2 regions of the Nonomuraea sp. NPDC003727 genome follow, and region 2 is predicted to be linked to the other one. Evidence: riboswitches for the same ligand, from Rfam matches in the RefSeq annotation. Region 2 holds a riboswitch; the other holds the start of a gene.

Region 1 (7,739 bases), on a different contig from region 2:
CCATTCCTTCTGGACCGCGAACAGCGTGTCGACGCAAGCGGTCTCCAGGTTGGTGCCGGTGCCGTTGCCCCAGGTGTCGTCGGTGCCGGTGTAGGCCTGGCCGTTCTGGCCGCCGCACTGGAGGCCGCGCCGGGTCGGGTCGACCATCGAGTACGACGGCGAGGTGGCGATCTGGACGGGGTTGCCGTTGTAGTAGCTGTTGCCGGTGCCCGCGCGCACCTCGTCCCACTCGTCGACGATCTGGCCGGACGACGCGTCGACGTAGACGTGCAGCTTGCTGGGCGCCTTGGCGGTCTTCCCCTCGACGACCACCTCCCAGGCCAGCCGGGGCCGCTCGCCGGCGGCGTGGATCGCGAGGGTGGGGGTGCCGACGCCGGAGACCGTGGGCACCCGCTTGCGGGCGGCGAGCGCGGCCTGCTCGGCGGTCACGGTGGGGGTGGCGGGAGCGGCCGCTTCGGCGCGCTGGCCCGTGGTCACCTGGTGGACGACCTGGCCCGATTCGTCGGTGACGATGACGACGTCGCCGCCGTAGACGGGCAGGCCCGCGTGCGTGCGGGCGTAGGTCAGGTACTGCTGTCCGCGCACGCCGCCGACCGAGGAGACGAGCGCGAACTCGTCGTCGGCGGTGGCGAACAGGGCCTCGGAGTGGGCCAGGAGGGCGCTCTGGGCGGCCGACGCGGCGGTGCGGCGTTCGGCGGGGGTGGGCGGGTCCGCCGCCGCGGTCGTGGTCACGACCAGTGCCAGCGCGAGCATGGCGGCAGCACCCAGCCGGAGGGTGGGTTTCACTCTCGTGCTCCTTGGGGGTGTCGGGCGAGGAGTCGTCCCAAGTTGACCGCGAGAGTAAAAGGCTTAGTAAGCCAACATTTTCCTATAATTTGACGTTATATGCGGCCGTGGCGCTTCAGCCAGGCCTGATACACGGGCGCCCGCCGGGCCTCGCTCCAGTACGTCTTGGTCACCGTCTGCACCAGATCGCCGGCCAGCGCCGCCAGCGGGCCCTTCTCGTGCCACCCGAGCAGGTGGCGGAAGCGCAGCGGGGCACCGCGCAGCGGCCTGATCACGATGCCGTCCCTGGCGGGCGCGGTGGCCTGGAACAGCCCGACGCACCTGCCCTCGCCGATCAGGTCGAGCGCCACCTCCAGGTTCACCGCGAAGGTGACGCGCTGCGTGAAGCCGTGCTCGGCGCAGGTCGCCGCCATGTGCTCGCGCGGCCCCGACTCCAGTAGCGACGGCTGCGCCCAGTCCTCCTGCGCGAGGTCGCCCAGCTCCACCTCCTCCGCGCCCGCGAGAGGATGCCGGGAGGACAGGCCGACGAACAGCGGCTCGGTGGCGATCACCGCGTAGCGGGTGCCCCGCGGCGGGACGAGCTCGTGTCCCGGGTAGTCGTCGAGCGTGGCCAGCTCGATCCGCTCGCTCTCGAGCAGTCCCGGCAACGGGTCCAGGGTGGCCTCGGTGCGCAGGCTGATCTCCGCTCCCGGAAGCAGCCCGTCCAGGCTGCGCGCCAGGTAGATGGCCAGCCGGGTCGGGGCGCACCCCACCCTGATGCGCAGCGGGCCGCCCGGCGGCGAGGCGTAGCGGGCGGCGTCACGCTGGAGCTCGTCGAAGGCCGGGAGCAGGGACCGTGACCGCGTCAGCAACCACTCGCCCCGCGGGGTCGGCCGGACGCCGTCGTGCGAGCGGTCGAACAGCGGCCCGCCCACCATCCGCTCGATCCTGCGCAGCTGGGCGGCGATGCCGGGTTGCGACATGCCCATGGTCGCGGCGGCCTTCGAGATGCTTCCCGTGTCCGCGATGGCGCACAGCACCCTCAGGTGACGAACCTCAAGGTCCACACCGCGAGCTTAAAAGTAAAGAAGCTTTCCAGTAAGGCCCAATCGGGTCAGCGGCGGACGTGGACGCGGACGATCGCGCCCATGTCGTCGACACCCACGTCGCGGCGCACCCTGCCGACGACCTCGCGGTTCAGCTTGGTCACCACGGCGCCCACGTCGGCGAGGGCGGGGCAGGTCACCGCGATCCGCAGCCGGTCCTGGCCCACGACCCGCACCGCCGTACGGCTGATGCCGTCCACGTCCTTCAGGCCCACGCACAGCAGCGCCGTCCCCGTGCCCGAGCGGTTGCCGAGCCTGCCCCAGCCGAGCGCGATGAGCAGCCACCGCAAGGCCAGCAGGGCGGCGAAGACCAGCACGAGCGCGAGCAGCCACGAGACCCACGCATGCGCGGCGACGTAGCCGGCGACGTCGTCCTCCAGGACCCTGGCGTTCCTGCGGGTCCCGAGCTCGCCTCCACCCCGCAGGTAGGCGTAGCCGCCCAGGCCGAGCAGGACACCACCGACGACACCGAGCCCGATCCTGTTGCCGCCGTACTGCCGCATCACAGCCCCTTCCGGCGCAGCCGTACCACGACCTCGCCCGCGCACATCGCGCCGAGCCCGTTCAGCCGCTCGCCGACGGCGGCCCCGGTCCTGCGCAGCATCTCGCCCGTGCGCTCGGCGTCGGAGACGACCGTGACCTCGATCTGCCGGCGGCGCAGCCGTACCCGCACGCTGCGCACCCCGTCGACGTCCTCGGCGACGGCCCTGAGCGTCCTGCGCAGGCCCGACCTGGTGATGCCCATGACGATCCGCGGGTCGGCGGTCTCCAGCGGCACCAGCCTGGACCGGCCCGGCACCAGGGCGAGCCCCAGCAGCACCAGGCCGGTGCCGGCCACGCCGACCGCGCCCAGCATCAGCTCCGGGTCCGACCATGCGGTGCGGGCGGCCAGGGCGAGCACCTGGTCGACGGGCAGCAGGCCGAGCCCGCCGCCCAACAGCCCGGCGAGGACCTCGGCGGCGAGCAGCGTCAGCCCGGCCGACGTCGTGAAGGCCACCGCGACACCGGCGGGGGTTCGTGCCGGTCTGAGCACCCTGGACGCCCTGCGGCGGGGCGTCTCGTGCTCGCTCGGAGCGGCTCCACCAGGCAGGCGGTCCTGGAGTGTTGTCATCACACCGACAGAGGTACAGGGGGCCGCCGCGCCACAAAGCCCTTCCCCGCCGCCGGTTTGCCGGATCTTTGCCGGCGAACATCGGTATTACCCTGCTTCTATGGACGACCGCCAGCGCTACGACAGGGCCACCGCCGCGTTCGAGCCGCCCTTCGCCATCCTCGATCTGGAGGCGTTGCGGGCCAACGCGGCGGGCCTGGTCCGCAGAGCCGGCGGCAAGCCGATCAGGGTGGCGAGCAAGTCGGTCCGCTCGCGTCCCGTCCTCGAACGCATCCTCGCCATGGACGGCTTCAGCGGCGTCATGGCCTTCACCCTGCCCGAGGCGCTGTGGCTGGTCGAGCAGGGGTTCAGCGACGTGCTGGTCGCCTATCCCACCGCCGACAGGACGGCGCTGGCGGCGCTGGCCGCCACCGAGCGGGCCGTGAGGGAGATCACGCTCATGGTCGACTCCGCCGAGCACCTCGACTTCATCGAGTCGGCGGTGCCGGCAGGCGGCCCGGTCCTGCGGCTCTGCCTCGACATCGACGCCGGATACGTCGCCCTCGGCGGGCGCTTCCGCGCCGGCGCCCTGCGCTCCCCGGTCCGCGAACCCGCCCACGCCGCCGACCTGGCCGCCGAGATCGCCAAGCGGCCGGCCTTCCGCCTGGTCGGCCTCATGGCCTACGAGGCACAGATCGCGGGCGTCGGCGACGACCCGCCCGGCAACGCGGCCTTCGCCCGCGCCATCAGGCTGATGCAGGCCCGCTCGGCCCGCGAGCTGATCGTACGGCGCGGCCGCATCGTCAACGCCGTCAGGCAGGTCGCCGACCTCGAGTTCGTCAACGGCGGCGGCACCGGCAGCGTCGACCGCACGGTCAGGGAGAAGGCCGTCACCGAGTGCGCGGCCGGCTCGGGCTTCTTCCACCCCAGGCTCTTCGACTTCTACCGGGGCTTCAGCGGCCGTCCCGCCGCGCTGTTCGCCCTTCCGGTCGTCCGGCGTCCAGGGCTCGGCGTGGTGACCGTGCTCGGCGGCGGCTACCTGGCCTCAGGGGCGCCGGGGCCGTCGCGGCTGCCCCAGCCGTACCTGCCGCCGGGGCTGCGCTACTCCTCCGACGAGGGCGCGGGCGAGGTGCAGACCCCGCTGCTCGGCCAGCCCGCCGAGGACCTGCGCGTCGGCGACAGGGTGTGGTTCCGCCACGCCAAGTCGGGCGAGCTGTGCGAGCGGTTCGCGAGCCTGCTGCTGGTCGAGGGCGACAAGGTCGTCGAGGAGGTCCCGACCTACCGGGGTGAGGGCAGGACCTTCCTCTGACCCGCCACCCTCTGACCCGCACCCTCCGGCTCGGCGCCCGCGAGGCTCGGCGTCCGCGAGGGTGCGTGGCGCCCGTCCTTCGGCCCCTCGCGGGGCGCCCGGCGGGCCGGTGACGCCTGCCCGTCAGCGCCTGCGGCGCCGGCGCCACAGGACGATCGCCGCGCCCACGACCAGCACCGCGCCCACGGCGATCAGCGCCGAGCCGACAGGCCGCTCGTCCTCCCACAGGTCCCCGGCGTCGTCGTCGTAGCGCACCGGCCGCGGCGTCACCCCCACGAGATCGCCGACCGACGCCACGAAGTGCTCGGCCCTCGACTTGACCTCGTCCATGCTGCGCTGGGCCACCCGCTTGGGGCTCACCCGGTCGGCGATGGCGTCAACGGTCCGCGCGAGCTCGGCGCGCGTCCGGGTGATCCTGCGCTCCAGCTCTTCAGGGTCGGTCTCGGCCATGGCTCTCCTTTCTCAGGGTGATCAGTCTGTCAGGTCGCGCCGCCGTACCGCACGGCGGGCGAAACGTGTCCCTTCGATTGGGGTTAGGTTGAGCCCGTGACCGAAACCAAGCTCCAGCCAGGAGACGCCGCTCCGGACTTCACGCTCCCCGCGGCCGACGGCGGCGCCGTCTCCCTCGACGCCTACCGCGGCAAGCGCGTCATCCTGTACTTCTACCCCGCCGCCATGACGCCCGGATGCACCAAGCAGGCGTGCGACTTCCGCGACAACCTCGGTCAGCTGACCGACGAGGGTTTCGTCGTTCTCGGCGTCTCCAAGGACAAGACCGACAAGCTGGTGAAGTTCGTCGAGCGCGACGCGCTGACCTTCCCGCTGCTGTCCGACGTCGACCTGGAGATCCACAAGGCCTACGGCGCGTACGGCGCCAAGAAGCTGTACGGCAAGGAGGTCGTCGGCGTGATCCGCTCGACCTTCGTCATCGGCCCCGACGGGAAGATCGAGCAGGCGCTCTACAACGTGAAGGCGACGGGCCACGTGGCCGGCCTGAAGAAGAAGCTCGGCCTGGTCTGAGGTTTGCGATCAAGTCCGCGGGCTTGATCGCAAACGAGTATCTCGGCCCCGGCCCGGGCGCTAAGCTGATGGCGGTTGCGCGGGCGTGGCGAAATCGGCATACGCGGCAGGTTTAGGTCCTGTTGGTGGTGACACTGTGGGGGTTCGAGTCCCCCCGCCCGCACCTTTCCCTTGATGGCCGGATCCGTACTAGTCTTGCCTACGGACACCGATGAACCCACGCGGGAGAGCGTCCTGGCACCCGGCCAGGACCCCTGAAGGAGCAAGCACTCCCCGCGAACCTCTCAAGGCAAAGGACCGCGCGGGCAAGGTGACCTCTGGAAAGCAGGCCTGCGGGGCCTCGCCGAAGGTGAAAGTCCGGCAAAACCGGGTGAAGCTCTCAGGCACCGATGACAGAGGGGGAGGATCCTGGCATCCAACCCATCCTGAGGTGCGAACAATGTCCCGACCGACACCGCTACGAGACGTACACGAGAGCCTCGGCGCGACGCTGACCGACTTCGCCGGCTGGTTGATGCCGCTGCGCTACGGGAGCGAGTCCGCCGAGCACAAGGCCGTACGCGAGCGGGCCGGGCTGTTCGACCTGTCCCACATGGGGGAGATCTTCGTGACCGGCCCGCAGGCCGGCGAGGCGCTCGACTACGCGCTGGTCGGCCACCTGTCCGTGCTCGCGCCCGGCCGCGCCCGCTACACGATGATCGTCAACGAGCAGGGCGGGGTCCTCGACGACCTCATCGTCTACCGCCTGGCCGACGACGAGTACATGGTCGTCGCCAACGCCTCCAACTACCCCATGGTCGCCGAGCGCCTCACCGAGCGCGCCGAGGGCTTCGACGCGGTCGTCGACGACCGCTCCGACCAGTACGCGCTCATCGCGATCCAGGGCCCGCGCGCCCAGGAGATCCTCGCCACGCTCACCGACGCCGACCTCGCGGGCCTGAAGTACTACGCCGGCCTGCCCGGCACGGTCGCCGGCGCCGAGGCGCTCATCGCCCGCACCGGCTACACCGGCGAGGACGGCTTCGAACTCTTCGTCGCCAACGCCGACGCCGTCGCGCTGTGGCACGCGCTGGCCAAGGCGGGCGAGCCGTACGAGATCATGCCCGCCGGCCTGTCCAGCCGTGACACGCTCCGCCTCGAGGCCGGCATGCCGCTGTACGGCAACGAGCTCGGCGTCTCGCTCACGCCCTTCGACGCCGGCCTCGGCCGCGTGGTGAAGTTCGACAAGCCCGGCGACTTCGTCGGCAGGGCCGCGCTCGAACAGGTCAAGGACGTCCCGCCGCGCCGCCGCCTCGTCGGCCTGGTCGCGACGGGTCGCAGGGTCCCTCGCCATGGGTTCCCTGTCACCAGTGACGGGGCCGTCGTGGGCGAGGTGACCAGCGGCGCGCCGTCGCAGACCCTCGGCAAGCCCATCGCGATGGCGTACGTGGACACTGGGATAGAAGAAGGTCTGGCCGTTGACATCCGGGGCAGCCAAGAGGGCGTGGACCTGGTTGAGCTGCCTTTCTACAGGAGGAACAAGTGAGCAGCATTCCCGACGATCTGAGCTACACCAAGGAGCACGAGTGGGTCGCCGGACTCGACGACGGCCTGACCCTGACGGTGGGCATCACGGCCTATGCCGCCGAGGCGCTGGGCGACGTGGTCTATGTGCAGCTGCCCGAGGTCGGTGCGACGTTCGAGGCCGGTGACTCGATCGGCGAGGTCGAGTCGACCAAGTCCGTGAGCGAGATCTACGCCCCTGTCTCCGGCGAGGTCGTCGAGGTCAACCAGGCCGTCGTGGACAAGCCCGACCTGGTCAACAGCGAGCCGTACGGCGAGGGCTGGATGTTCAGGGTGCGCGTGTCCGGCGACCCCGAGGACCTGCTGAGCGCGGAGGAGTACACCGCGCTCACGTCAGGCGACAACTGACACACCCGCCGGGGTCCGTCCGGGCCCCGGCATTCACCCCCCGAGAGTTGGGATGCATCAATGGCGATCAGCGTCTTCGACCTCTTCAAGATCGGTATCGGGCCGTCGAGCTCGCACACCGGCGGGCCGATGGCGGCCGCGCACCGCTTCGCCCGGGGGCTGCGCGCCGACGGGCTGCTGGAGCGGGTGGAGCGGGTGCGGGTGGTGCTGTACGGCTCGCTCGGGCTGACCGGTAAGGGGCACGGCAGCGACAAGGCGGTGCTGCTGGGGCTGTCGGGGGACAAGCCGGAGCTGGTCGATGTCGACCGGGTCGACGAGCGGCTGGCCGAGATGCGCGCCTCGGGGCGGATCCGGGTGTTCGGCGAGCGGGAGATCCCGTTCGTGGTGGGCGAGGACCTGGTGTTCGAGCGGAAGATCTCGTTGCCGGAGCATCCGAACGGGATGCGGTTCACCGCGTTGGACGGCACCGGGCAGGTGGTGCGGGAGAAGGTGTACTTCTCGGTGGGCGGCGGGTTCGTGGTCGATGAGTCGGCGACGG
Region 2 (7,739 bases):
TGGCGGGAAGCCTCGGGGGCAGGGGATATTACCTACCCAGTGGGTGTTACGTTGAAGTGCGGTAGATGCGGCCCATGGATCGTGAATTCGGAGCAGCCCGTGTTGCAGATGGAGGTAGTGGGCGTTCGCGTTGAAATGCCCACAAATCAGCCGATCGTTCTGCTCAAGGAGGCGCAGGGTGAGAGGTTTCTCCCGATCTGGATAGGAATGACCGAAGCCACGGCCATCGCGCTCGCCCAGGCGGAGGAACCGCCGCCCAGGCCCTTGACCCACGACCTGTTCAGGGACGTGCTGAGCGCGTTGGGCGTCGGCCTGCGTGCGGTCAACATCGTCGCTCTGCGTGACGGGATCTTCTTCGCCGATCTGGTCTTCTCCAACGGCGTGGAGGTCAGCGCGCGCCCCTCCGACTCCATCGCCCTCGCGCTGCGCACCGGTGCGCGGATCTTCGCCAGCGAGGAGGTCGTGCAGGAGGCCGGAGTGATCATCCCCGATGACCAGGAGGATGAGGTGGAGAAGTTCAGGGAGTTCCTTGACACCATCACGCCCGAGGACTTCGGACGCGCGGGGTAGGACTCCCTTCGTGAAGGCTCGTACCCTTGGTCGCCACCTGGGGTACGCATTTCACTGCATTTACGCTTCGCGACGCGCCGAGCCGGATCGTTGACTGCGGATGGTCACGGTCCTACGGTGCAAGTGAAACCTGTGGTTGTCATTTACGAACCCCCAGATCAGACCACGGGATGAGAGAAAGCCGGAGGTCCGCGTGGCGGTCAGCAGCGGCGAGGGAAAGACGGCCGGCCAGGAAGATCCGGTGCGGCGCGAAACCGCGCGCCAGCGTGCCGGTGAGCAGGGCCTGCTCTTCGACGAGCAGCCCACGACGCTGCCTGCCGACATCGGCTATCGCGGCCCCACGGCCTGCGCGGCGGCCGGCATCACCTACAGGCAACTGGACTACTGGGCGCGCACGGGCCTGGTCGAGCCGACGATAAGAGCCGCGCACGGATCCGGCTCGCAGCGGCTCTACAGCTTCCGCGACATCCTGGTGCTCAAGGTCGTCAAGCGGCTGCTCGACACCGGCGTGTCGCTCCAGCAGATCCGCACCGCCGTACAGCACCTGAGAGATCGGGGCGTCGGCGACCTGAGCAGGATCACGCTCATGAGCGACGGCGTCAGCGTCTACGAGTGCACCTCGGCCGACGAGGTCATCGACCTGCTGCAAGGCGGTCAGGGAGTGTTCGGTATCGCGCTGGGCAGGGTCTGGCGCGAAGTCGAGGGATCGCTCGCGGAGCTGCCGGGGGAACGAGCGGCGGTCGAGGACACCGTCCCGGCCGACCATCCCACTGACGAACTCGCCCAGCGCCGCAGAGCCCGGCGAATGGGCTGATTCCCGGACACTGGTAGCCTAGGGCTGGAGCCGACGACCCCGAGCGGGAGAGTCCCCGGGCCACCGGGGCGCCGAAGGAGCAACCCTCCCCGGAATCTCTCAGGCACCCAGTACCGCTCGGACGAGGCCACTCTGGAAAGCAGGCACGCCCGCCAGGCGCGTCTCACCGACGGTGCAAGCCCGCGACCCCGCGGGCGAACCTCTCAGGTTGATGACAGAGGGGGAGACCCGGCAGACGCCCGTGCTCTCCACCAGCCTTGGGAGGCAGTTTCCATGACCGAGCCCCTCAGCGACCTCGCTGCACCGCCGTTCGCGACCCGCCACATCGGTCCCTCGGACGGCGAGCAGGCCAAGATGCTGGAGGCGGTCGGCTTCGAGTCGGTCGCCGACCTGGTAGCGGTGGCCGTACCCGAGGCCATCAGGGCCAAGGACCAGCTGAAGCTGCCCGTCGCGGCGGGCGAGAGCGAAGTGATCGCCGAACTGCGGGCGCTGGCCGGCCGCAACCAGGTGCTCACCTCCATGATCGGCCTGGGCTACTACGACACCGTCACCCCCGCGGTGATCAGGCGCAACCTGCTGGAGAACCCGGGCTGGTACACCGCCTACACGCCCTACCAGCCGGAGATCTCCCAGGGCCGCCTGGAGGCGCTGCTCAACTTCCAGACCGTCGTCTCCGACCTGACCGGTCTCGACGTGGCCGGTGCCTCCCTGCTGGACGAGGCCACCGCCGCCGCCGAGGCGATGACGCTGGCGCGCCGCGCGGGCAGGTCCAAGAGCAACGTCTTCGTCGTCGACGCCGACGCGCTGCCCCAGACCAAGGCCGTACTGGCCACCCGGGCCGAGCCGCTGGGCATCGAGCTGGTCGTCGACTCCCTCGACGGTGAGCTGCCCGAGTGCTTCGGCGTGCTCGTGCAGTACCCGGGCGCCTCCGGCCGCCTGCGCGACTTCCGCGCCCTGGCCGAGACCGCCCACGCGGGCGGCGCGCTGGTCGTGGCCGCGGCCGACCTGCTGTCGCTGACGCTGGTCGCGGCCCCCGGCGAGCTCGGCGCCGACATCGCCATCGGCTCCTCGCAGCGCTTCGGCGTGCCGTTCGGCTTCGGCGGCCCGCACGCCGCCTACATGTCGGTCCGCGAGGGCCTGCAGCGCCAGATGCCGGGCCGGCTCGTCGGCGTGTCGGTGGACGCCGACGGCGACCCCGCCTACCGCCTGGCCCTGCAGACCCGCGAGCAGCACATCCGCCGCGAGAAGGCCACCAGCAACATCTGCACCGCCCAGGTGCTGCTGGCCGTCATCGCCGGCATGTACGCCGTCTACCACGGCCCCGAGGGGCTGCGCCGCATCGCCCAGCGCACCCACCGCATGGCCGTCACGCTCGCCGCGGCCCTGCGCGCCGGGCGTGTCGAGATCGTCCACGACGGTTTCTTCGACACCGTGCTTGCCCGCGTGCCCGGCAAGGCGGCCCAGGTGGTCGCCGCGGCCGCCGAGCGCGGCGTCAACCTCTGGCAGGCCGACGCCGACCACGTCTCGGTCGCCTGCGACGAGAAGACCACCCTGGCCCACCTGGAGCAGGTCGCCGCCGCCTTCGGCGTGAGCGTCTCGCTGACCGACCTGGCCGCCGAGGACGCCCTGCCCGAGGGCCTGGCCAGGGAGAGCGACTACCTCACCCACCCGGTCTTCCACAGCCACCACTCCGAGACCTCGATGCTGCGCTACCTGCGCCGGCTCCAGGACAAGGACATCGCCCTCGACCGGTCGATGATCCCGCTCGGCTCCTGCACGATGAAGCTCAACGCCACCACCGAGATGGAGCCGATCACCTGGCCCGAGTTCGCGGGCATCCACCCCTACGCGCCGCTCTCCCAGGCCGGCGGCTACGTCGAGCTGGTCGAGACGCTGGAGGCCTGGCTGGCCGAGGTGACCGGCTACGACGCCGTCTCCATCCAGCCGAACGCCGGCTCGCAGGGCGAGTTCGCCGGGCTGCTGGCCATCCGCGCCTACCACCGCGCCAACGGCGACGCGCACCGCGACGTCTGCCTCATCCCCTCCTCCGCGCACGGCACCAACGCCGCCAGCGCGGTCATGGCGGGCATGCGCGTGGTGGTCGTGGCCTGCGACGACAACGGCAACGTCGACCTGGCCGACCTCGAAGCCAAGATCGACAAGCACGCCGAGTCGCTGGCCGCGATCATGGTGACCTACCCGTCCACGCACGGCGTCTACGAGGAGACGATCACCGAGGTCTGCGCCAAGGTCCACGCCGCCGGCGGCCAGGTCTACGTCGACGGGGCCAACCTCAACGCCCTCGTCGGCCTGGCCAAGCCGGGCGAGTTCGGTGCCGACGTCTCCCACCTCAACCTGCACAAGACCTTCTGCATCCCGCACGGCGGCGGCGGCCCCGGCGTCGGTCCGGTGGCCGTGCGCGGTCACCTGGCCGCCTACCTGCCGGGCCACCCGCTGCGCGACGGCTCGCCGGTCGGCCCGGTCTCGGCCGCGCCGTACGGCTCGGCCGGCATCCTGCCGATCTCGTGGGCCTACGTCAGGCTGATGGGCGGCGAGGGCCTCAAGGCCGCGACCGAGCAGGCCATCCTGTCGGCCAACTACCTCGCCCGCCGCCTGGCCCCGCACTACCCTGTCCTCTACACCGGACGCGGCGGCCTGGTCGCCCACGAGTGCATCATCGACCTGCGCCAGATCACCAAGGAGACCGGCGTCACGGTCGACGACGTGGCCAAGCGCCTCATCGACTACGGCTTCCACGCCCCGACGATGTCCTTCCCCGTCGCCGGCACGCTGATGATCGAGCCGACCGAGAGCGAGGACCTGGCCGAGCTCGACAGGTTCGTCGAGGCGATGGCCGCCATCCGCGGCGAGATCGCCAAGGTGGCCGACGGCACCTACGACAAGACCGACAACCCGCTGCGCAACGCCCCGCACACCGCCGAGTCGCTGGTGGCCGACGAGTGGCCGCACCCGTACACCAGGACCGAGGCCGCCTACCCCGTCCAGGGGCTGCGCGACGGGAAGTACTTCTCGCCCGTCCGCAGGATCGACCAGGCCTACGGCGACCGCAACCTGGTCTGCGCCTGCCCGCCCCTGTCGGCGTACGAGGACTGAGCGGAACCGAACGGGCGGCCTCCCCTGCGAGGGGGGCCGCCCGTTCGGCATCTCAGGTGGGGACGTAGCCAACACCCGTGCACAGGATGGTCATGTCGGGCGACGCGGCGGCCGGAAATCGTTAGGCTCGACGTTGATCGTCATCGGTTGATCCCCACCGGTCTCCAAGGAGCCTTGTTGACGTCCCCCGAGCTCGACACCCCGCTGACCACCGGCCCGCTCGACCGTGCCCGCCGCCTCGCCGAGAGCGGCGACCTCGAGGGCGCGGCGGCGATCTTCGCCGAGCTGGCCGCCGACCCCGAGGGACGCGACCGGGCCCAGGCGGCCGTGGGCCTGGCCGTGGTGCTGGAGGAGCGGGGCGACGTCGCGGGCGCCAGAGCGGCGGCGCGGGCCGCGCTGGCCACCGGCCACCCCGAGTACGCGGCCCAGGCCGCCTGCCACCTCGCGCGCGGCTTCGAACGCGAGGGGAACGCCGAGCAGGCCAGAGGAGCCTGGCAGGCCGTGATCGGCATGGGGACGGCCGCCTACCTGCCGCTGGCGCACCTGGCGCTGGCCCACCTGGCCGCCGGCGAGGAGGAGGCCGAACGCGAGCTGCGGGCGGCCATCGCCGTCGGCGACCCCGAGCTGAGCCCCCGCGCCGCCCAGGAGCTCGCCGAACTGCTGCTGGACACCGGAGAGCCGGGCGAGGCCGCCACGGTGCTGGTCGAGGCCCTGCCGCTGGCCGAAGGCGCCCACGAGGCGCGGCTGCGGGTGCTGCTCGGCATCGCCCATCTCGAGCTGGCGTGCGCGGAGTTCGCCGGCGCCGTCGAGGCGGGGCAGGAAGCCGGGCAGGAGGCGGGGCACGAGGCGGAGACGAGCGCGCTGGCGATCGAGCTGCTCGCCCGCACCCTGCCCCTGCGCGGGAGGGGCGAGGCCGCTGACGAGGTCTGGCAGTACGGCCTGTCGCACGCCGACGAGGAACTGGCCGCGCAGGTAAGGCTCCGCTTCGACAGGGACGCGCTCAGCCCCGGCGCGTGAGCACGGCCCCAAGCGCCGGGCGCGGGCCCGGACGCGGGCGCGGGCGCCGGGTACACCGGGCACGGGGCGTGGGTGGCGGCGCGGGGCACCGGGCACGGGGCGTGGGCGGGGCGCGGGGCACCGGGCACCGGGCGCGAGGCGTGGGCGGGGCGCGGGCGCGGGGCACGGGGTGTGGGCGGAGGCGCCGCGCCGGGTGTGGACACCGGACACGGGCGCCGGACGTGGGCCGGTGCGAGGCGGGGGGCACCCCTGCGGCTACCGTTGGAGGGTGGAGATCACGACGCCGCGGGGGGCGGCACTGGTCGACGTCGACGAGGTGGAACGGCCCAGGTTCCTGCTGGTGCTCACTCATGGCTCGGCCGGCGGCGTGGACGCGCCGGACCTGCTGGCCGTACGGGACGCCGCCATGGACAGGGGGGCCACGGTGGCCAGGGTGACCCAGCCGTTCAGGCGGGCGGGTGCCAGGGCGCCGGGCTCGCCCGCGCGGCAGGACGAGGCGTGGCTGGCCGTCATCACGGAGCTGACCGGGCGCTATCCGGGGCTTCCGCTCGTGCAGGGCGGCAGGAGCAACGGCGCCAGGGTCGCGTGCCGTACGGCGAAGGCGGCGGGTGCGGACGCCGTGGTGGCGCTGGCCTTCCCCCTGCATCCGCCGGGGAAGCCGGAACGCTCCCGCGCCGACGAGCTGCGCGGTGCGGGGGTCGACGTGCTGGTGGTGAACGGGGACAGGGACCCCTTCGGGGTGCCCGACGCCGCCGACGCCGCACGTCTGGTTGTGCTGCCGGGCGAAGGGCACGACCTCAAGAAGGATCCCGCGAAGGTCGGCGAGGTGGTCGCCGACTGGCTCGCGGCGCGGTACTGACTGTCAGGCGGCGCCGACCAGCGGCAGCGGCCGGTGCGGGGCGATGACGTCGCCGCTGGGCAGGAGCTCCCCGGTGTCCTCGAAGAGGACCACACCGTTGCACAGAAGGCTCCATCCCTGCTCGGGATGCGACGCGAGGGTGCGTGCGGCCTCGCGGTCGGGCGCCTCAGCAGACGGACAGGCCGGGTCGTGCGGGCACATCGGCGTGCCTCCGATATCTCTTGACTGGGCTCCCTCGCTGGAAGCGGCGGGGGAGCGGCTCGGGCTGTTTCGTATTCTGCGCCAAGTGTGCGGCGTGCGTCACACTTTCCGACATAGCCCGTTAGGACGATTCAAGGAGGATCCCCGGGTGGTTCAGACCATGTGACCTACGACACAGCGTGCCTCACCTACGATAACGGGCCGGCTTCGACACGCTGACGGGCCGGTAAACCCTCTGTTACGCGGCCAGACCGCGCAGCATGGCCTCCAGGCCGCGCTCGAAGTCGGCGTCGGCGCGCTCGTCGTGGCGCACCCAGGTGTCGCGTTCCGGGTCGGCCCATCCCGACTGCTGCACCTCCACCGCGACGCTGCCGAACACGAAGGCGCGCATCGTGCGGACGGCCTCGGCGGCGTCGGTCAGCCCCGCCTCCGTCAGCTGCTCGACCTGCTCCACGATGGCGATCGCCGTAGCCCCTTTGGGGGGTTTGGTCAGGGCCAGCGCGAGCACGCCCGGGTGCTCCCTGAGCGCCGCCCGCTGCGCCCTGCACCACTGCCTGGCCGTCTCCTGCCAGCTGGGGGCCGGATCGACCTGGATGGCGGTCACGTGCTCGGCCAGCGCGTCCATCAGCGCCTCCTTGCCCCGCGGCAGGTGATGGTAGATGGCCATGGCCTCCACCTGGAGGGCGTCGCCGAGCCTGCGCATGGTCAGCCTGCGCAGGCCCTGGCCGTCGGCGATGTGCAGGGCCGCGTCGATGATGCGCTCGCGGGACAGGGGCACGGGTGGTCGCTTGGCCGGCATGGAGATCATCTTGCCATACTTTGTAAAGGCGGTCACGCGTCCGCCGCACCCCGGCGTGCCGCCCGACCTGTGGCCAGAGGGACGGCGACGGCCCACCCGAGTGGGTGTTCGGGGCCGGAACCGCGTACGCTACCGCTCGTAACGACTGAAAGGGAGCTGTCCGATGGCGTTTTTCCGTCCGCGTGTGAGCCGTGAGGCCGAGGTGCGCTTCCACGCCGACCAGGAGATCTCCAAGAGCTTCCCCGCCCTGATCGAGAAGGCCAGGCAGGCCGAGGCCGTCGTCCACGAGCTGCGCACGGCCGCGGCGCCCGAGGTCGAGCTGCACGCGGCGGGGCTGCTGCTCGACAAGGCGCTCACCGACGCCC

Evidence for each region. A riboswitch is a leader RNA that binds a small molecule or an ion and turns the genes downstream of it on or off. The one in region 2 is predicted to bind glycine.
Region 1: it holds a riboswitch for glycine, as region 2 does, so the genes downstream of both, gcvT (glycine cleavage system aminomethyltransferase GcvT) here and gcvP (aminomethyl-transferring glycine dehydrogenase) in region 2, are expected to answer to the same signal.

Annotation. Positions count from the first base shown of each region.
Region 1 covers NZ_JBSFNE010000013.1:31-7,769, reverse strand. The annotation lists gene ACWDLG_RS30495 (M28 family peptidase) at 1-786, opposite strand, end outside; gene ACWDLG_RS30490 (LysR family transcriptional regulator) at 882-1,832, opposite strand; gene ACWDLG_RS30485 (hypothetical protein) at 1,880-2,374, opposite strand; gene ACWDLG_RS30480 (DUF6286 domain-containing protein) at 2,374-2,982, opposite strand; gene ACWDLG_RS30475 (amino acid deaminase/aldolase) at 3,083-4,270, shown strand; gene ACWDLG_RS30470 (DUF3618 domain-containing protein) at 4,394-4,720, opposite strand; gene bcp (thioredoxin-dependent thiol peroxidase) at 4,817-5,290, shown strand; tRNA gene ACWDLG_RS30460 (tRNA-Leu) at 5,370-5,453, shown strand; glycine riboswitch at 5,503-5,600, shown strand; glycine riboswitch at 5,601-5,696, shown strand; gene gcvT (glycine cleavage system aminomethyltransferase GcvT) at 5,730-6,815, shown strand; gene gcvH (glycine cleavage system protein GcvH) at 6,812-7,201, shown strand; partial or broken gene ACWDLG_RS30445 (serine dehydratase beta chain) at 7,262-7,739, shown strand, end outside.
Region 2 covers NZ_JBSFNE010000011.1:65,466-73,204, reverse strand. The annotation lists gene ACWDLG_RS27440 (bifunctional nuclease family protein) at 100-570, shown strand; gene ACWDLG_RS27435 (MerR family transcriptional regulator) at 764-1,384, shown strand; glycine riboswitch at 1,419-1,510, shown strand; gene gcvP (aminomethyl-transferring glycine dehydrogenase) at 1,658-4,498, shown strand; gene ACWDLG_RS27425 (hypothetical protein) at 4,676-5,515, shown strand; gene ACWDLG_RS27420 (alpha/beta hydrolase family protein) at 5,784-6,374, shown strand; gene ACWDLG_RS27415 (DUF5999 family protein) at 6,378-6,575, opposite strand; gene ACWDLG_RS27410 (TetR/AcrR family transcriptional regulator C-terminal domain-containing protein) at 6,814-7,374, opposite strand; gene ACWDLG_RS27405 (hypothetical protein) at 7,559-7,739, shown strand, end outside.